One region of the Microbacterium phycohabitans genome, then DNA from elsewhere that is predicted to be linked to it. Evidence: predicted binding sites of a transcription regulator. Region 1 holds the regulator's gene; the other holds the start of a gene.
What was found. The regulator HspR, encoded in region 1, represses chaperone genes until heat shock. The targets are predictions, from matches to a motif close to AAGTTGAGTCNNNNNGACTCAACTT.
Positions count from the first base shown of each region.

Region 1 (11,512 bases):
AAGGACCTCCTCGACCGCACCCGCAAGCCCTTCTCCGACGTCATCCGCGAGGCCGGCGTCAAGGTCGACGACATCGCCCACGTGGTGCTCGTCGGCGGCTCGACCCGCATGCCCGCGGTCGCCGAGCTCGTCAAGAAGGAGACGGGCAAGGACGCCAACAAGGGCGTGAACCCCGACGAAGTCGTGGCCGTGGGCGCAGCCCTCCAGGCCGGTGTCCTCAAGGGCGAGCGCAAGGACGTCCTTCTCATCGACGTCACCCCCCTGAGCCTCGGCATCGAGACCAAGGGCGGCATCATGACCAAGCTCATCGAGCGCAACACGGCCATCCCGACCAAGCGCAGCGAGACCTTCACCACCGCCGACGACAACCAGCCGTCGGTCGCGATCCAGGTCTTCCAGGGCGAGCGCGAGTTCACCCGCGACAACAAGCCGCTCGGCACCTTCGAGCTCACGGGCATCGCTCCGGCTCCCCGCGGCATCCCGCAGGTCGAGGTCACCTTCGACATCGACGCCAACGGCATCGTGCACGTGTCCGCGAAGGACAAGGGCACCGGCAAGGAGCAGTCGATGACCATCACGGGCGGCTCGTCGCTGCCCAAGGAGGACATCGAGCGCATGGTGCGCGAGGCCGAGGAGAACGCGGCGGAGGACAAGAAGCGTCGCGAGTCCGCCGAGACCCGCAATCAGGCCGAGACGCTGTCGTACTCGATCGAGAAGCTGATCAAGGAGAACGAGGACAAGCTCCCCGCCGAGGTCAAGACCGAGGTCCAGGGCGACGTCGACGCGCTCAAGACGGCTCTCGCCGGTGACGACGACGACGCGGTCAAGACCGCGTTCGACAAGCTGAACACCAGCCAGGGCAAGCTCGGCGAGGCCATCTACGCCTCGTCGCAGGCCGCCGGTGAGCCCGCCGACCCCAACGTAGGTCAGCCGGGCAACGGTGAGACGCCGAACCCCGAGGAAGACGTCATCGACGCCGAGGTCGTCGACGACGAGCCGACCGACGAGAACAAGAAGTAAGCGACAGACACATGGCACACAAGGACGACGAACAGCCCACGGGCTCGGGCGCCGGTCCTGACGAGACGGGGCCGGAGGAGAACACCTCCGGCCCCGCGCCGTCGGGCGAGCGGGCCGAGACGGCCGACGCGGATGCCGAGGGCCTGACCATCGACGACATCCTCGGCGCCGAGCAGACCCCCGAGGCCGCGGCCGAGGGGGCGGGCTCCGACAAGGAGGCCTCCCTGCTGATCGACCTCAAGCGCCTGCAGGCGGAGTACGCCAACTACCGCAGGCGCACCGAGGAGCAGCGCGAGCGCGAGATCGAGCGGGCCAAGGGCGAGGCCGTGAAGGGCCTGCTGCCCGTCATGGACGACCTCGACCGCGCGGCCAAGCACGGCGACCTCGTCGAGGGCAGCCCCCTCGCCGCGATCGGCGACAAGGTGCGCGCCGTGGCCGAGCGCCTCGGCGTGGTGTCGTACGGCGCCGTCGGCGACGTGTTCGACCCGCAGCAGCACGAGGCGATCTTCCAGGCCCCGACTCCGGGCGTGACCGAGACGACGATCCTCGAGGTCGTCGAGGTCGGCTACCGCCTCGGCTCGGTCGAACTGCGACCGGCCAAGGTCGTCGTCGCCGTACCGGCCTAGGAGGAGGACGCATGGCGAGTCAGGACTGGTTCGACAAGGACTTCTACAAGGTCCTCGGTGTCGACAAGAGCGTCAGCGCTGCCGATCTGAAGAAGACGTACCGCAAGCTCGCGCGCCAGTACCACCCCGACTCGAACCCGGGAGACGCGAAAGCGGAGGCGAAGTTCAAGGAGATCAGCGAGGCCTACTCGGTGCTCAACGATCCGGAGCAGCGCGAGGAGTACGACCAGATCCGGGCCATGGGCTCGGGGGCGCGCTTCTCGGCTCCGGGGGCGAGCGGCGGCGGCGGCTTCGACGACGTCTTCAGCCGCTTCGGTCAGGGGCGCGGTGGCGCGCAGGCTCCGGGCGGCTTCGACGACTTCTTCTCGATGTTCGACCAGCAGGGCGGTGGGGGCTTCGGCTCCGGTCGCTTCGGTCAGACGACGGGCGGATTCCGCGGCTTCGGAGGTCCCCAGCGGGGAGCCGACGTCACGGCGCGCACGACGATCGACTTCGTCACCGCGGCCAAGGGCGAGACCATCACCCTCCAGGGCGAGGACAACGTCCCGTTCAAGGTGAAGATCCCGGCCGGCGTCTCCGACGGTCAGAAGATCCGCCTGCGCGGTCGCGGCCGGCCCTCGCCCGACGGCGGCGAGAAGGGCGACATCGTGGTGACCGTGGCCGTGCGTCCGCACCCCGTCTTCTCGCGCGACGGCCTCAACCTGCGGGTGACGGTCCCCGTCACCTTCACCGAGGCGGCGCTCGGTGCGACCATCGAGGTGCCGACCCTGGGCGGCGATCCGGTACGGCTGCGCGTCGCTCCGGGCACGCCGTCGGGTCGCGTTCTGCGCGTCAAGGGGCGCGGGATCGCGACGACCAAGGGCACCGGCGACCTCCTCGCCGAGGTGCAGGTCGCCGTCCCCACGCACCTGGACGACGCCGCGCGCGAAGCCCTCGAGCGGTTCCAGGCGCTCGAACCGAAAGAGAACCCCCGCGCCGACCTCATGGCCAAGGCGCGGTAAACATACGCGCGTCGCCGCGGTTCTCGGCATCCGATGAGACAGGATGCCGAGAACCCGGTGTCGCAACCGCCACGACGGAAGAAGGTGAGACGTGGCCGAGAGAGAGATCGACGAAGACGCCCCGATCTTCGCCATCGCCGCCGCGGCGGAACTGTCGAACATGCACCCGCAGACTCTGCGCCAGTACGACCGCCTCGGCCTCGTCGTGCCCGCGCGCACGCAGGGCGGGTCGCGGCGGTACTCCAGCCGTCACGTGCAGCAGCTGCGCGAGGTGGCCCGGCTCTCGGGCGAGGGCATGAGTCTTCCCGCCATCGCCCGTCTGCTCGCGCTCGAGGAGCGCGTGCACGAGCTCGCCCGTCGCGTGAACGATCTCGAGCGACAGCTCAACGCCGAGCGGCAGTCGCGTCCCGGTGCACGCGTCTTCGCGGCCGGCGCGACGGGTTCGGTCGTGACGCTTCGCCACGGTGCGCGCGTGCGACGCGCGACCGACGTGGTGCTCTGGCGCCCGCACGGTCTCCACGACGACTGAGACGCGTCAGGCGGGATCCAGGCGCAGCACGTTCCGGGACTCGCCCACCTGCAGGTCGTCGACGACGCGGATCGTGCGCGCGACGGCATCCACCTGGTCGATGATCGTGCCGAAGCGCTGCCGGTCCGAGCAGACAGCGGTGACCGTCACGAAGTGCGAGCCGGTGTCCCACGTGTAGGTGGCGAACGGCGGTGTCTTCGGATCGCTCGGCAAGGGCATCGCCAGCTTCTCGCCGACGCCGAGGTGAGGGTTGCGGAACGACTCCGTGTCGTCGTACTCCATGGGCATCATGGCGCGCGCGGTGCGCAGCTGCGGCGTTGCCTCGTGCAGCTGCGCCATCACGACCAGCAGCTCGGGATCGCTCTTCCAGACCCACACGAGCACGCGCCCGGCGGCGCGGCGCATGAGCAGCGGGGCCGCCTGGCTGAGGATCCACGCGAACGCGCCGCCGCCCGCGCGCGGTGTGGCGCCGGTGGCCTGGTTCGCCTGGCTCAGCAGCATGCCGATCGCCGCCTTGCGGTGGCGGCGGCCACGGAATCCGAGGGAGCCGGTCACCGGCACCCAGAGGTCGGCGGGGGCGTCGGCCTGCAGTCGGGACATGCCCCACAGCCTACGAGTCGCGTCCTGGGAGACGGATGCCGAGGGCCGACGTTCGCGAGCAGAGAACGCTCCCACGCGCGAAAGTGTCGCCGATGTCGGAGGTCAGTGACAGGCTGATATCCGCGGTCATCGCGACCGCCCTCACACACCCGGAGGGTCCCGTGCTCGGCAAACTCCTCATGCGCTACCTGTCGCGGTATCGCTGGCTCCTGGCCGCCATCCTGGTCTTCCAGGCCGCGTCCGCCCTGGCCACGCTCTACCTGCCGCGTTTGAACGCCGACATCATCAACCTCGGCGTCGCGCAGGGCGACACGGGATTCATCTGGTCGCGCGGCGCCCTCATGCTCGTCATCTCGCTCGGCCAGATCGTGGCATCCGTCATCGCCACCTACTTCGCCGCGCGCGCCGCCATGGCCGCCGGCCGCGACATCCGGCGCGATGTGTTCGAGCGCGTGAGCGGATTCTCCGAGCGCGAGCTGTCGCAGTTCGGCGCGGGCTCCTTGATCACCCGCAACACCAACGACGTGCAGCAGGTGCAGATGCTGGCGATGATGGGCGCCACCATGCTCGTCAGCGCCCCGCTCCTCGCGGTCGGCGGCGTCATCATGGCGCTGCAGCAAGACGTCGGTCTCAGCTGGCTGATCGCCGTCGCGGTGCCCGTCCTGCTCGTCGCGGCGGGGCTGATCATCGCGCGCATGGTGCCTCTGTTCCGCAGCTACCAGTCCAAGCTCGACGGCGTGAACCGGGTCATGCGCGAGCAGTTGACCGGGGTGCGCGTCGTGCGGGCCTTCGTGCGCGAGCGCATCGAAGAAGAGCGTTTCCGCCGGGCGAACACCGACATCCTCGTGGTGGGCCGCAAGGTGGGCTCCCTCTTCGTGCTGCTGTTCCCGCTGGCGATGCTCGTGCTCAACGTCACCGTCGTCGGGGTGATCTGGTTCGGCGGCATCCAGGTCGACGCCGGCGGGGTCGAGATCGGTACCCTCTTCGCCTTCATCCAGTACGTCGCGCAGATCCTCGGCGGCGTGCTCATGGCCAGCTTCATGACCGTGATGATCCCGCGCGCCGCCGTGTCGGCCGAGCGCATCGGCGAGGTGCTCGACAGCACGTCGACGCTGCACCGTCCCGACCATCCCGTGCGCTCGTTCCCCGAGGCCGGCGCTGTCGAGTTCGACGACGTGTCGTTCGCGTACCCGGGCGCGGAAGCGCCGGTGGTGGCGGGCGTCACCTTCCGCGCCGCCCCGGGCGAGACCGTCGCCATCGTCGGATCGACGGGGGCGGGGAAGACCACTCTCGTCTCCCTCATCCCGCGCCTCTTCGACGTCACGGGCGGCGCGGTGCGCGTCGGCGGGGTCGACGTGCGCGAGGCCGACCTCGACGAGCTGTGGAAGGGCATCGGTCTCGTTCCGCAGCGCCCCTTCCTCTTCAGCGGCACCGTGGCATCCAATCTGCGGTTCGGACGCGAAGACGCCACCGACGACGAGTTGTGGCACGCCCTCGAGATCGCGCAGGGACGCGACTTCGTCGAGGCCATGGACGGCAAGCTCGAGGGGCGCATCGCTCAGGGCGGCACCAATGTCTCGGGCGGTCAGCGGCAGCGCCTCGCGATCGCGCGGGCGATCGTGCACCGGCCCCGCGTGCTGGTCTTCGACGACTCGTTCTCCGCGCTCGACCTCACCACCGACGCGCGTCTGCGGGCGGCGCTCTGGGCGGAGCTGCCCGAGGTGACGAAGATCGTGGTCGCGCAGCGCGTGTCGACCATCACCGGGGCCGACCGCATCGTGGTCCTCGAAGACGGACGCATGGCCGGACTCGGAACGCATGACGAGCTGTTGCGCACGAGTCCCACGTATCGAGAGATCGTCGAATCGCAGCTGGGGGTGGAAGCATGAGCGCGCCCGACGCCCTCACCGACGAAGATCGCGCCGAGCTCGAGCTCGCCGAGCAGGCGCGACAGAACTCGGGAGACTGGAACAGCGTCGCCCCCGGCAAGGCCGCTGCCTTCGGCCCCAGCTTCCGACGCCTGATCGGGCTGCTTCGTCCCTACGCGTGGGCGTTCGCCCTCGTCTCCGCCCTCGGCGCCCTCGGAGTGGTGCTGGCGGTGCTCGCTCCGCGCGTCCTGGGGGATGCGACCAACATCATCTTCGAGGGCGTGGTGTCGCGCGGGTTGGGCGAGGCCTTCCCCGCGGGCACCTCGAAGGAGGTCGTCGTCGAGGCGCTGCGCGCATCGGGTCAGACCGACATCGCCAACATCGTCTCCGCGATGAACAGCTTCCAGGTCGGCGCGGGCGTCGATTTCGACGCTCTGCGCGTCGTGATCGTCACGGTGCTCGCTATCTACGTCGGCTCGTCGCTGCTGTCGTGGATCCAGGGCTACGTCATCAACATCATCATGGTGCGCACGATGTGGCGCCTGCGTGAAGACGTCGAGGCCAAGATCAACCGGCTGCCTCTTTCGTACTTCGACAAGGTGCAGCGCGGCGAGCTGATCTCGCGCGTGACGAACGACATCGACAACATCACGCAGACCATGCAGCAGTCGCTCTCGAGCGCGTTGACCTCGGTGCTGACCGTCGTCGGCGTGCTCATCATGATGTTCACGATCTCGTGGCAGCTCGCGCTCGTCGCCCTGGTCTCGCTGCCGCTCATGGCGGTCATCTTCGGCGTCATCGGCCCGAAGTCGCAGAAGGCGTTCGGCGAGCAGTGGAAGAAGGTCGGCCGCCTCAACGCCCGCGTCGAGGAGTCGTTCTCCGGTCATGCGCTGGTCAAGGTCTACGGGCGCGAGAAGGACGCCCGCGAGAAGTTCGAGATCGAGAACGAGGAGCTCTACCAGGCCAGCTTCCGAGCGCAGTTCCTGTCCGGCATGATCATGCCCGGCATGATGTTCGTCGGGAACCTCACCTACGTCGGCATCGCCGTGCTCGGCGGGCTCATGGTCGCGGCCGGGCAGATCCGCCTCGGCGATGTGCAGGCCTTCATCCAGTACTCGCAGCAGTTCACGCAGCCGCTGTCGCAGCTGGGCGGAATGGCGGCCGTCGTGCAGTCCGGGACCGCCTCGGCGGAACGCGTCTTCGCCCTCCTCGACGCCGACGAGCAGGAGGCCGACGCCGTCGACGCGCCGGCCGCTCCCGAGGGGCGAGGCGTCATCGAGTTCCAGAACGTCCGCTTCTCGTACACGCCCGAGCGGCCCCTCATCACCGACCTGTCGTTCCGTGTCGAGCCCGGGCAGACCGTCGCCATCGTCGGGCCCACCGGAGCGGGCAAGACCACCCTGGTCAACCTCATCATGCGCTTCTACGAGCTCGACGGAGGGCGCATCCTGCTCGACGGTCAGGACATCGCCGAGCTGCGTCGCGACGACGTCCGCTCACGCACCGGCATGGTGCTGCAGGACCCGTGGTTGTTCGCGGGGTCCATCCGCGACAACATCCGCTACGGCCGCGAGAGCGCGACCGACGACGAGATCGTCGAGGCGGCGGTGGCCACGCGCGTCGACCAGTTCGTGCACTCCCTGCCCGAGGGGTACGACACCGTCCTCGATGAGGATGCCGCCAACGTCTCGGCGGGCGAGAAACAGCTGATCACGATCGCCCGGGCATTCGTCGCCCGCCCGTCGGTGCTCATCCTCGACGAGGCGACCTCCTCCGTCGACACGCGCACCGAGCTGCTGCTGCAGCAGGCGATGGCGGCGCTGCGCGAGGGCCGCACCTCGTTCGTCATCGCTCACCGTCTCTCCACGATCCGCGACGCCGACCTCATCCTCGTGATGGAGCACGGCGACATCGTCGAGAAGGGCACGCACGACGAACTCATCGCCGCGCAGGGTGCGTACTACCGGCTCTACCGGTCGCAGTTCGAACAGGCCGCGGCCGACCTCGACGCGTCCGAGGCGGCACCGGAGCGGTCCGGTGAGCAGCAGGCGCCGGTCACCGGCGACAGTGAGGTGGTCTCTGCCATGGCGGCCGCGGCATCCGACGTCGTCGTTCCGGCGGGCGTCGACGGGCCTCCGCGGCCGGCGAATGGTTCCCCGTGATCGAGCTACGCCGAGGCGGGCGATGGAACCGAATCACGACGAAATGATGACTGATCGGTTTTCACCCTGGTGTGACTGGAACGGACAACGATTTCATCCTTCCTCGGAGGAAACGATTGTGCAGTCTAGATTGAGGACTCTAAGGCCGCGATTCTCGCAATCGCTCGGCTGAGACTCTCGCTCGACTCTCCTGCTACGGCTGGGCGCCACATCGTGGCGGCGAATTCGTTGATTCTAGATACAAAGAGAGGCCCTGTCTCATCGGAACCAACGACCATATCCCTGCGCACATCACGCGATTTCGAGCTGGTCGCCACGAGGGACAATAGCGTTCTTTTCGCGTGCGGAACGAGTTCCGGATCGGTGGGGATCTTTGCAATCGGCACGGCGAAGTACGATGCAAACATCTCCCGGTCGGCGAGGAGCCAAGCTTCCGTCATGGAATGTGCGATGCGCAACGAGAAGGTTGACCGCCAGTCGATCTCTTCCGCGAGGAGCTTAGACCGCAAGGCAACAGGGCAAGCCGAGTCCGAGTCGCGGAAGACAACCCATGGCTCTCGAGATGAGGCCGCGTTGTACTTCGGGATGAGCGGGTCAAGCCGCGTCTTCCCTCCCGCGACTCGAATCTTGCCCACGACCTGACCCGCTGCGCGCACGACGGCTTTCGCAGCCTCGCGATCAGATTCGCCCTCCACCGCGATGTTGATCACTAGCGTTTCCTCGTCGCGCTTGCCGATACCAACCCGCTCAGATCGGGCGGCGAGATGAGGTCCTGAATAATTTGAGAGAGGGGCAACTCAGCTTCCACTTCCGCGGCAGCGTCGTCAATCCCGGAGAGCGGCTGGGCCACCGTTCCATCACCCGTCACCCGCAGGACGAGGATTTCATCTGGGCGCACGCCTTCATCGTCCAGCAGCTCGGGGGCGTGAGTCGAAAGTATGACTTGGAGCGAGCGATCTCGTTGAGCTGTTGCGAGCACGGTGGGGAGCGTGCGGACTATCGCGGAGTTGAGCGAGAGTTCTGGCTCCTCAAGCAGCAACACCCCGCCATTTGCAGGCGCGCTGATGAGTGTCCACAGGAGGCCGATCAGGCGAAGAGTGCCATCTGAGAATTCGGCTTCGCTCTGTCGGGCAGGAGTCTCGCGCCAGTTTCTGTAGCCAGCGATCAAGTGGGGCCGACCGGCCGAATCTACCTCTAGCTGTAACGATTGAAACTCAGGAACCGCAGACCGCAGAGCTTGCTCCATTCGCCGAAGCCACGCCTCGCGGGTCTTCGGTGAGACGGCGTTCATCTGCGCGATGAAATTGGATCCGTAGGGATCTTCCCCACTGCCGAAGCGGCTGGGGTCCCTGATTATTTGCGGAACGAGGTGGAAGTACTGCACCCTCGAGAAATAGTCCGCAAGAGAGCGAAATCTCTGATTCGCAGAGATCTGCTCGAGGTGTGTCTGAGTCAGAAGCACTGGGTCTGTCTCATCGTTTGCGTCTGGCCGGGTCAGTAGCACCTCGCCGTTCAACTCGACGCGTTCTTCGTCGACAACCGGCCTGTTCAGACCGCCCTTCTCGCCGCGGACTGCTAATCGATAACGCCATTCGTCGTCGCCGTCTTCGAGTCGGAGATCAATGACGAGGCGACCGCGTTGATGGTAGCGGGCGAACAGACTGCGAACCTTACTGAGGCCGCCACGGCGTTTGATTGCAGCGTCGAGACCGCCGCCAGCGGAGGCGATATCGCCGAGGAACCGGAAAAGGTCGAGGAGGTTTGACTTGCCCGCCGCGTTTGGCCCAACGATGAATAACCTCCCACCGATGGGAAAATCTAGCGTCTTGAAATTTCGCCAGTTCGCGGCAGTGACGTGTGTGATTCGCATGGCAACTCCGATCTGCGTCCGACTTCAGCGTAGGGCCCAAGTTTGCTTCGATGAGTGCCGGTCATCCTACGTACGTCTGGTCTCCTTGGTGCGGGTGGGCACCGCGTTCTCAATTCGCGCCGATCACCTTCGCGAGCCGGCCGTCGTTGGAGACGGCGTGAACGCTCGTGCGCATGGCTTAGGCTCGCCCGCCGCCCGCCTGTGAGCGGCGCCCGGGCGGGGAAAACCCTCCCGGGTACAGTGGACGGACGCATGCACCGCACTGCACCGACCCCGCGCACCGCCCGCCGCACAGATAGGCCTCACCACACGTGACCACTCCTGCGACGCCCGCCGACGATCCCGCGCCCGCCGCCGTGTCTCCCGACCCGTCCGCGTCCGCCGACCGCCCGCTGAAGATCCTCATCGGCGCCGACACCTTCCTGCCCCACGTGAACGGCGCCGCCCGCTTCGCCGAACGCCTCGCGGCGGGCCTGGTCGCTCGCGGTCACGACGTCCACGTCGCCGCCCCCAGCGTCGGCCACAGCAACGCGGGCACCGCGATCGAGACGATCGAGGGTCAGCCGATGATGATGCACCGGCTCCCGGCCTACCGCTTCCTCCCGCACGACTGGATCACCTACGTGCTGCCGTGGCGCTCGAAGCACTACGCCCGCATCGTGCTCGACGAGGTCAAGCCCGATGTCGTGCACATCCAGTCGCACATCGTGATCGGCCGCGGTCTCGCCCGCGAGGCGCGCAAGCGCGGCATCCCGGTCGTGGCGACCAACCACGTGATGGCCGAGAACATCCTCGACTTCACCACGCTCCCCGACTGGCTCGACCGCGTCTTCGTCAAGCTCGCGTGGGCCGACGCGGAGCGCACGTTCAAGATGACGCGCGCGGTGACCACGCCCACGCGCAAGGCGGCCGACTTCCTCGAGTCGACGATCGACATCGACGGTGTCATCCCGATCTCGTGCGGGATCGACCGCTCGAACTATCGCCCCGACCTCACCCCGCGCGACGCGAACCGCATCCTGTTCGTCGGCCGGCTGACCACCGAGAAGCACATCGACGTCGTGCTGAAGGCCCTCTCCCAGCTCGACCCCGCGCTCGACGCCACCTTCGACATCGTCGGCGGCGGCGACCAGCGCGCCAAGCTCGAGGCGCTCGCGCAGCAGCTCGGCGTGGCGAAGCGCGTCACGTTCCACGGTCACACGTCCGACGACGAGCTCCGCGATCTGTACTCGCGTGCGAGCGTCTTCGCGATCGCCTCGATCGCCGAGCTCCAGTCGATCGCGACGATGGAGGCCATGGCATCCGGTCTGCCGATCGTGGCGGCGAACGCGGTCGCCCTGCCGCACCTCGTGCACGAGGGCGAGAACGGGTACCTCTTCACCCCCGGCGACGCCGACGAGCTCGCGGCGCGCCTGACCGTCGTGCTCACCGCGTCGCCCGAGGATCGTCGGCGCATGCAGCAGGCATCGCTCGACGCCGTCGCCGTGCACGACATCACCCGCACCCTCGACACCTTCGAAGCGCTGTATCGCGGTCGCCCGCTGCCGGAGTGACCGCGTGCACGTGGTGATGTTCGCCGATCAGCACCTCGAGTCGCTCGGCGGCGCGCAGGTGTCGATGCGGCTGCAGAAGCGGTTCCTCGAGCGCGCCGGCCACGTCGTCACGGTCGTCGCTCCGCGCCTGCACCGTCCGGCATCCGACGATCCGGCCTACCTCGACCTGCCGTCGATCGCGATCACGCCCGACCGTGAGTACGCGCTCACGTGGCCCGGTGCGCGGACCGACCGATTCCTGGATGCCGAGATGGGCGCGCGACTGCCGGCCGACGTCGTGCAC
Region 1 is NZ_JAWDIT010000002.1:343,262-354,773, reverse strand. It holds gene dnaK (molecular chaperone DnaK) at 1-1,020, shown strand, start outside; gene RWH44_RS06055 (nucleotide exchange factor GrpE) at 1,032-1,646, shown strand; gene RWH44_RS06050 (DnaJ C-terminal domain-containing protein) at 1,658-2,647, shown strand; gene RWH44_RS06045 (heat shock protein transcriptional repressor HspR) at 2,739-3,176, shown strand; gene RWH44_RS06040 (hypothetical protein) at 3,183-3,776, opposite strand; gene RWH44_RS06035 (ABC transporter ATP-binding protein) at 3,938-5,665, shown strand; gene RWH44_RS06030 (ABC transporter ATP-binding protein) at 5,662-7,806, shown strand; gene RWH44_RS06025 (hypothetical protein) at 7,932-8,516, opposite strand; gene RWH44_RS06020 (AAA family ATPase) at 8,516-9,676, opposite strand; gene RWH44_RS06015 (glycosyltransferase) at 9,988-11,229, shown strand; gene RWH44_RS06010 (glycosyltransferase) at 11,234-11,512, shown strand, end outside.

Region 2 (11,512 bases), on a different contig from region 1:
CTGCGTCCGGCGCTGCGCGGAGCCGCCCTCGCGGCGCGTGGACGACTCGATCGCCGCCGCATGATCGACGAGTACCGGGGTGCGATCGCGGGACTGCTGCTGCGCGACGCGATCGCGGCCTGACGGCGGCGGTTCTTCGCTCCGGCACGCGGGTCGGGGGCTCGCCGAAGGCCCGGCCATCCGCGCGACCGGCGGCTGCGGCCGACTCATCGCGACCGCACCCAGGCCCCTGAGCTCGTCGAAGGGACCGGGACGCGCGCGATCGGCGGCTTCAACGGCTCAACCACCTCTCGAGCACGATCCGGCCCCCGGCACCCTAGATGCCGCGCGACACCCGCACCATCCCCGCGCCGGGGCCGCCGAAGCGTGTCTACAGTGAGACATGACCGCCCGAATCGTGTCGATCGGCACGGCGCTGCCCGACACCCGCGTGACCCAGTCGACGTTGCGCGACCTGTTCGCCGCGCAACCGGGCTTCGACCGCAAGGCCCAGCGTCTGGTCGGGGCCGCGTTCGACGCCGCGGCCATCGACACCCGTCACGTCGTGCTGCCGCAGCTCGCGGGCACCGCCGTCGACGGCCTCCCCGTGCGCGACGGCGACACCCTGCTCATGCCGCCGACGGGGGCCCGCAACGACGAATACCGCCGCACCGCGCCGGGACTCTTCGCGGCGGCCTCGCGCGCGGCGATCGAGGGATCCGGGTACTCCACGGATGCCGTGACGCACGTCGTCACCGTGTCGTGCACGGGCATGTTCGCCCCCGGTCCCGACTACCACCTCGTGCGAGACCTCGGACTCTCCCCCACCGTCGAGCGGTACCACCTCGGATTCATCGGCTGCGCGGCGGCGATCCCGGCGCTGCGCCTCGCGGCGCGGATTGTCGGGAACGACCCCGCCGCGGTCGTGCTCGTGGCCTGCACCGAGCTGTGCTCGCTGCACTGGCAGACCTCGTCGCACCCCGATCAGATCGTCGCCGCCTCGGTGTTCGCCGACGGCGCGGGCGCCGCGGTCGTGGCATCTGGGGATCCCTCGAGAGAGGGCCTCGACCTCGACGGCTTCGCCACCCACGTGACCGACGACGGCGAGAAGGACATGGCGTGGACCGTCGGCGACTCGGGCTTCGAGATGACGTTGACGCCCGAGGTGCCGCGCATCATCGGGCGCGAGATCTCCGCGATCGCCGCCGACGTGCTCGGCGACCTGGCCGACGTCGACGCGTGGGCGGTGCATCCGGGCGGGCGGAGCATCCTCGACCGCGTCGAGAGCGCCCTCGGGCTGGATGCCGAGGCCTTGGCGCCCTCGCGGGAGGTGCTGCGCCGGCATGGCAACATGTCGAGCGCCACGCTGCTGTTCATCCTGCGCGACCTGCTCGCCGACCCCGCTCTGAAGGACGGGGACAGCGTCGCGGCGATGGCCTTCGGACCGGGACTCACCGTGGAGGCCGCGACCCTCACCGCGCGCCGCGCGTCGGCGTGAGCGCGTTCACCGGACTCGCGCGGCGCGACACCGCGCTGACCGAGCTCATGGACGACCCCGACTGCGACCCGCGGGCGTTGGCCGCCACCTACCGCCGGTTCGACGTGGTGAACCGCCTCGTGTCGGCCTGGGGGCACGTGTACCGCACGCGGGTGCGGCCCGAGCTGATCGCGCTCGGGCGACCCGCGCGCGTGCTCGACCTCGGCTCGGGTGGTGGCGACGTCGTCGCGCGCCTCGCGGAGCTCGCGAGCCGCGACGGCCTCGAGGTGGAGTGGGTGGGCGCCGATCCCGACCCCCGCGCGCACGAGGCCGCACGGCTGCGGGAGCGCCCCGGCGTGCGCTTCGTGTCGCGGGGATCGCGGGAGCTGATCGAGGCGGGCGAGAGGTTCGACCTCGTGCTGTCGAACCACGTGCTGCATCACCTCGACGAGGCGTCGCTCGCAGCCTTCGCCGACGACAGCCTCGCCCTCTCGCGCGGAGCGGTGCTGCACACCGACATCGCGCGCGGGCGACTCGCCTACGGCCTCTACGCCGTGGGCATCGCTCCGCTCTCGGCCGGCACGTTCCTGCGGGTCGACGGGCTCCGCTCGATCCGCCGCAGCTATCGCGCCGCGGAACTGGCCGCCGCCCTGGGCACGCCCTGGGTCGTCGAGACCCCGGCACCGTTCCGCGTGCTCGCCACGGCGAGGGGGCGCGCGCGTGACTGAGGTCCTCGTCGTGGGCGCGGGGCCCGTGGGTCTCGCCCTCGCCGCCGACCTGCGCGCCCGCGGTGTCGCCGTCGACGTCGTCGAGCGACGCGTCGACCCCGGCGCGGGCACCCGGGCGATCGGCATCCATTCCCCGGCTCTGGAGCTGCTCGAGGCGTCGGGGGCGACGGACGGCATCCGCGAACGCGCGGTGCGCATCGCCCGCGGGGAGGCGCGAGCGGACGGGCGCGTCCTGGCCGAGATCCGCTTCGACCGGCTGCGGGCCCGGCATCCGTACGTGGCGGCCCTGCCGCAGTCCGACACGATCGAGGTGCTCACCGCGCTCGCCCCACCGGTGCGGCGGGGAGTGGGCGTGACGTCGCTGCGACAGGAGCGCGACGGCGTCCGCGCACAGCTCGACGACGGGAACGAGATCCGCGCCGGGGTGGTCGTGGTCGCCACCGGCTGGTCGGGGCGCGACCTGGTCTACCGATCCGGAGCCGTGCGCACGCACCACTACCCCGACCGGTACGTCATGGCCGACGTCGTGGCATCCGGGGGTCCGATCGCGCGCGTGCACCTCGAGCGCGACGGGGTGGTCGAGTCGTTCCCGCTGCCGGACGGTCGGCGCCGGCTCGTCGCCTGGGCGGGCACGGGCGAGGTGACGGATGCCGACGGCTTCCTCCGCGACGCCGTCGCCGCCCGCACCGGGGTCGAGGCCGAGATCGCGGGCGCGTCGACGTTCGGGGTGCGGCGGGCCGTGGCCCCGGCGCTGCGGCGCGGACGGATCGTCGTCGTGGGCGACGCGGCGCACGAGGTGAGCCCGATCGGCGGTCAGGGCATGAACCTCGGCCTGCTCGATGCGCTCACGGTGGCGCCCCTGCTCGCACCCTGGGTGCGCCACGGCGACGACATGGGCCTCGCCCGGTGGGAACGCGACCGCCTGGCGTCGGCGCGGCATGCGGCGCGTCTGGCTTTCCTGAACACGATGCTCGGTCGCGCGGCCGCCCCGGCCGTGCACGCGGCGCGCACGACGGCGCTGCGCACGGTGCTGCGCGGGCCGGGCGGCGCGGCGTTCACGCGGGCGTACGCGATGCGGTTCGACCGGGCCGCGCGGCGCTGACGGCGCCGGGCGCGTGCCGGGGCGCTTGCGCGTGCGCAACCGCGGGCGCGATGGGCGACACGCCGACGCGGAGGCCGCCTCGCGCGGCGTGTCGGCGCCGACTCCGCCGTTGTGCACACCGGACGGGGCCGGAGCGGACGGGGCCGGAGCGGGCGGGGTGGGCAGCACGCCAGGCGGTGATGGCGCGGGGTGTGCACAGCGGCGGAAGCCGCGGGCGACACGCCGACGCGGAGGCCGCCTCGCGCGGCGTGTCGGCGTCGGCTCCGCCGTTGTGCACACCGGGCGGGGCCGGAGTGGGCGCGGCCGGGAGGACGCCGCGGACGGCGGGGGCGTCAGGTGGCGACGAGCTGGGCGGCCAGCAGAAGGGCCGCGAGCATCGTGAGCTGGAACACCGCGCGGCCCGGAGGGCGCACCATCACCGCGACGACGGCGGTGGCCGCGACGGTCAGCACGGCCACGAAGAACACGGTGCCGACGGTGGTGGCATCCGTCCCGAGGAGCACCGCGACGGCGCCGACCGTGATCCCCACCGCGGCGAGCACCACCGAGGCGCGCGCGCCGAGCCGGTGCGGCAGGCCCCGCACGCCCGTCCGACGATCGTCGTCGAGGTCGCGCACGACGTTGGTGAGGTGCACGGCGGCGCCGAGGGCGGCGCCGGCGAGCGAGGCCCAGGGAGCGGCGAGCTCCGGATCGGGCAGCGAGAGCGTCGCGAACGAGGGGAACAGCCCGAAGCTCAGCAGGAAGGGGGTGATCGAGAACGGCGTCGACTTGAGCCCGGCGTTATAGGCCCATGCCGAGGCAAGGGCGATCGCGTGGGCGGCGAGCAGTCCCGGCCCGAGCGGCAGCGAGAGGACGATCGCCACGACGAGGGATGCCACGGCCACCGCGAGCGCGCGCTCCGGGGTCACCGCTCCCCCGGCGATGGGCTTGTCGGTGCGGCCGACCGCCGCGTCGCGGGCGCCGTCGATCGCGTCGTTGGAGAGTCCGACCGACACCTGACCGGCGAACACGGCCATGACCAGCAGAGCGAGACGCGCGGGCTCCACGCCGGCCGCGATGCCCAGCGCGAGAGACAGGGCCGTGACCACGAGCGTGGGCCCGGGATGGGTCGCCCCCCACAGCGCCTTCACGAGGGGCGGCTTCGCCGCGGCATCCATCACGCGCACGACGCTACCCGGCGCGGGACGCCCGCGGCGTCTCCGGCATGTCGCGTGAAAGATCCGTCGAGTGTCCACAACACGCCGTGTGCCGTGACGGGTGGACGGCGTGGTCTGGACACTCGGTCGAGGAGGCTTGGCACTCTCGGGTGGAGAGTGCTAATCTTCTGCCGAGTTGAGCGGAGGTGACTCAACTTCAACAGACCCGGATGTGTCATCCGGACCGATCGAAAAGGAGAACGACCATGGCCACCTATGACCCCTTCCGCGACCTCGACCGCCTCGCGTCGACGCTCCTCGACGCCCGCCGCGGCGGTGGTCCGCGACGGATGCCGATGGACCTGTACCGCGACGGCGACCACTACGTGCTCGCGGCCGACCTGCCCGGTGTCGACCCCGGGTCGGTCGACATCGACGTCGACGGGCAGCTGCTGACGATCCGCGCCGAACGCACCCTCGGCTCCGGCGAGGGCGTGAAGTGGATCACCCGCGAACGCGAGACGGCATCCTTCGTCCGGCAGCTCAACCTGGGTCAGGGCATCGACACCGAGCGCATCAGTGCCAGCTACCGCAACGGCGTGCTGAGCGTCACGATCCCGGTCAGCGAGAAGGCGAAGCCGCGGCGCATCGCCGTCTCGACCGACGACGGCGAGGGCGTGATCGAGGCGCACGAGAGCACTCCGCAGCCGATCGAGCAGTAGGAGCCGCGGCCGAGCGGGCGCGATCGCCCGCCGTCCTGACAGCACGGTGCCCCGGCCGCCTCTGCGGCCGGGGCACCTCGCGTGGGTTCAGAGGTCTTCGGGGGCCAGGTCGCCCTGGCCTTCCTCGCCCAGCTCGACGACGCCGGGATCCTCGCCCTGCGAATCGGTGCCGGTCGACTCCGGGTGGATGTCATCGAGCGGGATGTCGCTGTCGTCGGCCGGGATCTCCGCCGGGTCGCCCCCGGTCGCGGTCGCCGGGTTGATGTCCTCGGGGTCGGCCCCCTCGTCGAGGGCGGTCGTGGCATCCCACTCCGCCTGCGCCGGGTCGAGCGTCGGGTCGGGCTCGATGGACGTGTCGCCGTCGCGAAGGGGCTGCACACCCGCAATGCCCGCGTCGGCTGCCGGCGTGGTCGCGTCGGGGGTCGGGTCGATCGAAGCGTCGCTCATGAGGGGTCCTTCCGTCGGACGCGGGTGGCCGCCGGGATCGGCGGTGATCTCCATCCAACGCGGCCCCTCGCGGGCTCCCCGGGCCCTTGACAGGCGCCGCCGTGCGCTCCCGTGTTGCTGCAGCTGTGCGAGGCCCCCCCCTGTGCCACCGCGCGTCGCTGTCAAGGCGCTGGCATCCCGGCATCCGGCGGCGGAGCGTGGGGCACATGACCCCTTCTCCCTCCGCCGCCCCCGTGCGCGTCGTCGTCATCGGCGGCGGCAACGCCGGACTCTCCGTCGCGGGGCGGCTGCATCGCGCCCGCGTCGGCGAGATCACCGTGATCGAGCCTCGCGAGCAGCACGTGTTCGCTCCCCTCCAGTCGCACATCGCCGGAGGGGCCGCGCGCGCGTCCGAGGCGATCCGGCCTCAGGCCGACGTCATCCCTCCGGGGGTGCGGTGGCTGCGCGACGAGGCGTTCACCGTGGATGCCGCGGCCCGGCGCGTGCACCTCGTCTCGGGCGGACGCATCGACTACGACCAGCTCGTCGTCTGCGCCGGGATGCGCATGGCGTGGGAACAGATCCCCGGCCTGCCCGAGGCCATGGCCGCCCCCGAGGGCGTGTCGAACTACGACTACGACCTCGCCGCGAAAGCCTCGCCCGTGCTGCGCGACCTGCGCCGCGGCACCGTCGTGTTCACCCAACCGCCGGAGCCCGCCTCGTGCGGCGCAGCCGCTCAGAAGCCGATGTACCTCGCGTGCGACTGGTGGCGCGCGATCGGCGTGCGCGATGACATCCGCGTCGTGTTCGTCTGCCCCGACCCGGTGCCCTTCGGCATCCCGGCGATCGATCGCGAACTGCGGCGCAAGCTCGACGAGTACGGCATCGAGGTGCGCTACCAGCGCGAACTCACGAGCGTGGATGCCGGCTCCCGCACGCTCGAGATCGGCCACGGCGACACCCGCGAGACGCTCGCGTACGACGTGCTGCACGCGGTTCCGCCGCAGCGGGCGCCGGAGTGGATCGCCGGCAGCGGGCTGTCGGCATCCGATGATCCGCACGGGTTCGTCGACGTCGACCCCGAGACCCTGCAGCACGTCCGCCACCCCGAGATCTGGGCCGTCGGTGACGCCGCGACGGTCGCGACGCGGCGCTCGGGCGGGGCCATCCGACAGCAGGCGAAGACGTTGGTGAAGAACATGACGGCGGCGCTGAACGGCCGCACTCCGTCCGCACGGTACGACGGCTACAGTGTCGTGCCGTTCACGGTCTCGCGCGGCACGGTGGTGTTCGCGGAGTTCGACCGGCGAGGACGGCTGCAGCCGAGCGTCCCGTTCTGGCGGTCGCTGTATCGCGAGCGTCGCCTGTCGTGGATCGCGGACCGCCGCGTGCTGCCGTGGGTGTACTGGCACCTGATCCTGCGCGGCCGCGCCTGAGACCTGGAGACGTCGACAGGCTCAGCCTCCTCCCGCCCCAGGTTCCTGCGCGTCGAAGGGACCGGCACCGCTACCTGAACCGGAGACTTCGACAGGCTCAGCCTCCTCGCGATCGAATCATGGACGCGCTCTGCGCCTATAGGGCACGAACGCCGATCCCTCAACCCCGGGGGCGGGCGGTCGGCATCCCGCGAAGACTGAGGACAGCCCCGGAAACCACACGAAAGAGGACATGCACCATGGCACAGGTCATCGAAACCATCGACGTCGACGTTCCCGTCCGCGTCGCCTACAACCAGTGGACCCAGTTCGAGGAGTTCCCGCACTTCATGAGCTTCGTGGAGTCCATCACGCAGAAGAGCGACACGCTCACGCACTGGAAGGTGAAGATCGGCGGAGCCGAGCGCGAGTTCGACGCCGAGATCACCGAGCAGCACCCCGACGAGCGCGTCGCGTGGAACAGCGTCGGCGGCGACGAGAACCACGCGGGTGTCGTGACCTTCCACCGACTGTCGGATGCCGAGACGCGCGTGACCGTGCAGATCGACTGGGAGCCGACCGGTGTCCTCGAGAAGCTCGGTGCGGTCTTCGGCGCCGACGACCACTCGGTGAAGAAGGACCTCGCCAACTTCAAGGAGTACATCGAGTCGCGCGGTGCCGAGTCCGGCGCCTGGCGCGGCGACGTCAGCTGACGTCTTCCCCTCCACGAAAGCCGGGCCCGCCTCCACAGGCGGGCCCGGCTTTCGTCATGACGAGGTCACCACTGCGGGTGGATCTCCGCGCGCAGACGACGGTCGTAGACGTCGCGCACCAGCGCGTCGAAGGCCTCGAGGTCGAAACCACCGTCGAGCAGGTCGCCCGCGGCCGCGTTGGAGGCCGCCTGCTGCACCGAACGCGCCCCCGGGATGACCGCCGTGACGCCGGGGCGCGACGCGATCCACGCGAGCGTCGCCGCCGGCAGGGTCACGCCCTCGGGCAGCGATGCCTTGAGCTCGTCGGCCGCGGCGACGCCCTCGTCGAACGGCACACCCGAGAAGGTCTCGCCCTTGTCGAAGGCCTCGCCGTTGCGGTTGTAGCTGCGATGGTCGTTCTCGGCGAAGGTCGTGTCGGCCGTGTACTTGCCCGACAGCAGGCCGCTGGCCAGCGGAACGCGTGCGAAGACCGCGACGTTCTTCTCGGCCGCGAGGGGCAGCACCTCGTCGAGGGGCTTGAGGCGGAACGGATTGAAGATGATCTGCAGGTTGGTCAGGTTCGGCCGCCGCAGCGCCGACAGGGCCTGGTCCATCGTCTCGACGGACGCCCCGTAGGCGGCGATCACGCCCTCCGAGACCAGCTGGTCGAGGGAGTCCCACGTGGCGTCGTCGTCGATGACCGCGGACGGCGGGCAGTGCAGCTGTACGAGGTCGAGGGTCTCGGTGTCGAGCAGTCGCCGCGAGCGGTCGAGCCAGCCGCGGAAGTTCTCCATCACGTAGTTCTCGGGCACCTGATCTTCGCGGCGACCCATCTTGGTCGCGACGGTGATACCGGCATCCGCTCGGCTCTTCAGGAACGCCCCGATGATCTGCTCGGACCGGCCGTCGCCGTAGACGTCGGCGGTGTCGAAGAGGGTGACGCCGGAATCGGCCGAGGCCTCGAGCACGGCGCGGGCGTCGTCTTCGCTGACATCACCCCAATCGGCGCCGAGCTGCCAGGTGCCGAGGCCGATGGCCGAGACCTCGCGGCCGGTACGGGAGAGGGGACGCTGCTGCATTGCGGTTCCTTTCGAAGCTGCATCGAGCCTATCCAGCCCCTCCGACACCGGGGCCGGCCGGCGACGGATGCCGGGGATCCGGCGAGCGCAACCCCGGATGCGCTCGCGCGCCCGACGCATAGCGTGGCCACACACCCACGGAAGGAACACCATGGACACCCCCGCCGAGCGGCTTCCCGGAGCCGACGAAGAAGATCTTGTCCCCGAGTCCGACGGACTCGCCGCCGACGTGCCGGCCGGTGCGGCGGGAGCCGACTCCGGCGCTGTGGGAACGGCTCGGATCGACCCCGACGACGAGGCCCGACTGCAGAACATCTCGAGCCAGAACGATCTGCCGGGCGTCGGAACGCGCGCGGCGGACGGACTCACCGAGCGAGGCTCGGGCGAGGGCGGGTCGACCTCGCGTCACACCGAAGACACCGGAAACGCCGATCACGACGGCCGCTCCGCCGAGGACGACGAACCGCGGACCCCGGCCTCTCCCCCGCGCACCGACGACGGCGGCGAGCCGCACGTGGATGCCGATGACCCCATCGCCGCCTTCCAGCCGGGCGTGGGCCGCGATTCCGCGGCGTCCAGCAAGATCGCCCAGGGCCTGCCCGACCCCGACGAGGCGTGATCCGCGCGCGCGGGAGGTTGCGTCGTCGGAGCCTCCCGCGCCCGGTCCCTTCGACAAGCTCAGGGACCTCCCGCACAGGAGGCTGAGCAGCCGCGACGCCGCCGTCAGTGCGACAGGCGCAGGGCGTCTTCGGCGAGGTGGAAGAAGCTCGACATCGCCGCCGACACCGCGGCGACGTCGGTGTCGGCCATCAGCAGCACCACCGTCGCCTCCCCCGCGTCATCGCGCACGAACCAGCTGCCAGTGAGGACGCCGCGACTCGACCCTCCCTTGAACGCCACGTACGGCCACGTGCCGACGTCGAGTCCCTGGCCCGGGTTCTCGCTCAGGATGCCGAGCACCTCGGCATCCTGGGTCTGCTGCAGCGCGCGATGCACGGCGGCGACGTCGGCGGCCGACGCGAACCAGTCGGATCCGTTCTGCCATTGCGACGTGGTCACCGCCTCGCCCTCGACGGCGAGAGGCGCCGCGGCGATGCGATCGAGCAGGGCGCGCCGGCCCGCCTCGTCGGCGGCCTCCCACTCGGAACGCACCGCCGGGTCGCCCCACCCGAGCGTGAAGATCTCCTTCGTTGAGGGGAAGGGCGTCAGTGCCGCGGGGTCGGCGTGACCGCTGCGTGCGACCGCCGCTTCGACGCGCTCGCGTCCGAGGCGTCGGATGAGCAGGTCGGTCGCGGTGTTGTCGCTGATGCGGATCATGGCCGAGGCGGCATCCCGCACCGTCACCTCGGTGCCCGCGGGGGCATCCTGCAGCTCACCCGAGGGGAGGCTGCGGTCGGTGTCGTCGAGCACCAGGGTCTCGTCCCACGACGCGTCTCCGGATGCCACGGCCTCCGCCGTCGCGAGCAGCACGTACAGCTTGAAGACCGATGCGAGGGGCGCGGAGCGATCCGCGTCGATCGCGATCACGGTGTCGTCGCCGCGCTGAACGAGCGCGCTCACCTCCCCGGGCAGCTCGCGCAGTCGCTCCTCGACCTCGTCGAGCGAGGTCGACGGTTCCCACGTCGGCGCGACGGGGCCCAGCAGCATCGTGGTGATCCGCCCCGCGGAATCGATCGCGAGCGTGAGGTCGAACGGGTCGCCGAGGGCACCCGCGAGCGTCGCGCGCGCCTCGGTCTCCGTTCCGTTGTAGGCGGTCACCGTGAACGGCGCAGCCGGACGGATCTGTCGGTTCGTCATCTCGGCGACCTGCTCCGCCGGCACCTGCTTCTGGAAGTTCTCATCGAGCACGCGCGCCCACTCGCCGGGGGTGGTGTCGGCCTCGGCTTCGAACACGTCGAGGATCCACGTCATCCGCTCCCCGACGGGAGTGGTGGGGATCTCGACGGATGCCGGGCTGTCGTCGGCGGGAGAGGGCTTCGCGCTCGTGCACGCGGCGAGCGCGGCGACGGCGACGAGCGAGACGAGGGCGGTGAGGCGACGGGCGAGAGTCACGGGGGTCCTTCCGGTGGGGTCCTCCCACGCTAGGAGCGCACGGCCGGCCGCACATCCCTCGCGCGAGGGAGATGCGCGAACCGGCCAGGGCGAGCCGTCGTGGTCGTTGCGCGACCGAGCAGCCCCGCCCGATCGCCGCCGTGCTGCGGAGATCGTCCCCGACACGCCGCCCGCCGGCATCCCCCACCGGCGTGTCATCCCCGCACTCCGCCCGACGGCACGCGCCGCTCCGCCCGACGGCGCACGCCGCACGCCCGACGGCACACGCCGCCTCCGCCCGACGACCAACCCCACCTCCGCCCTACGGCATGCGCCGCCCACCCCACCCGCCCCGCCGGGCCCCGAGGGGACGGCATCCCGCAGACGTCCGTCAGGCGGACGTGTCCACGGGATGCCGTCCCGGGGCCTCAGCGCGCGGCCGCGCCGCCTCTCTCCGACGCGGCAGCGCGACGCGCGCGCCACCCCACGAGCACGTCGAGCACGACGAACGCGGCGAGCGTGTATCCCACGAGCGGCAGGAACAGTCCGACGGCGACGGCGACGGCGATGACCGCGGCGATCCCCCACCACGGTGCGCCCCCGAGAACCCCGCGGGCGGGAGCCGTCGCGAGCCCGCGGGTCGGGCGGCGCTTCCACCACATCGCGTACCCGAGCACGACGAGCGCGGCGATGCCGACGGCGAGGGCGAACAGCACCAGTTGGTT
Region 2 is NZ_JAWDIT010000004.1:81,015-92,526, reverse strand. It holds gene RWH44_RS11785 (glycosyltransferase) at 1-123, shown strand, start outside; gene RWH44_RS11780 (type III polyketide synthase) at 383-1,477, shown strand; gene RWH44_RS11775 (methyltransferase domain-containing protein) at 1,525-2,184, shown strand; gene RWH44_RS11770 (FAD-dependent oxidoreductase) at 2,177-3,286, shown strand; gene RWH44_RS11765 (UbiA family prenyltransferase) at 3,619-4,443, opposite strand; gene RWH44_RS11760 (Hsp20/alpha crystallin family protein) at 4,689-5,144, shown strand; gene RWH44_RS11755 (sugar ABC transporter ATPase) at 5,232-5,591, opposite strand; gene RWH44_RS11750 (NAD(P)/FAD-dependent oxidoreductase) at 5,798-7,006, shown strand; gene RWH44_RS11745 (SRPBCC family protein) at 7,246-7,698, shown strand; gene RWH44_RS11740 (aldo/keto reductase) at 7,764-8,756, opposite strand; gene RWH44_RS11735 (hypothetical protein) at 8,908-9,375, shown strand; gene RWH44_RS11730 (serine hydrolase) at 9,480-10,808, opposite strand; gene RWH44_RS11725 (PepSY-associated TM helix domain-containing protein) at 11,216-11,512, opposite strand, start outside.
Region 2: RWH44_RS11760 (Hsp20/alpha crystallin family protein) is a predicted target of HspR. The motif match lies at 4,616-4,640, and genes of this name have one in related genera.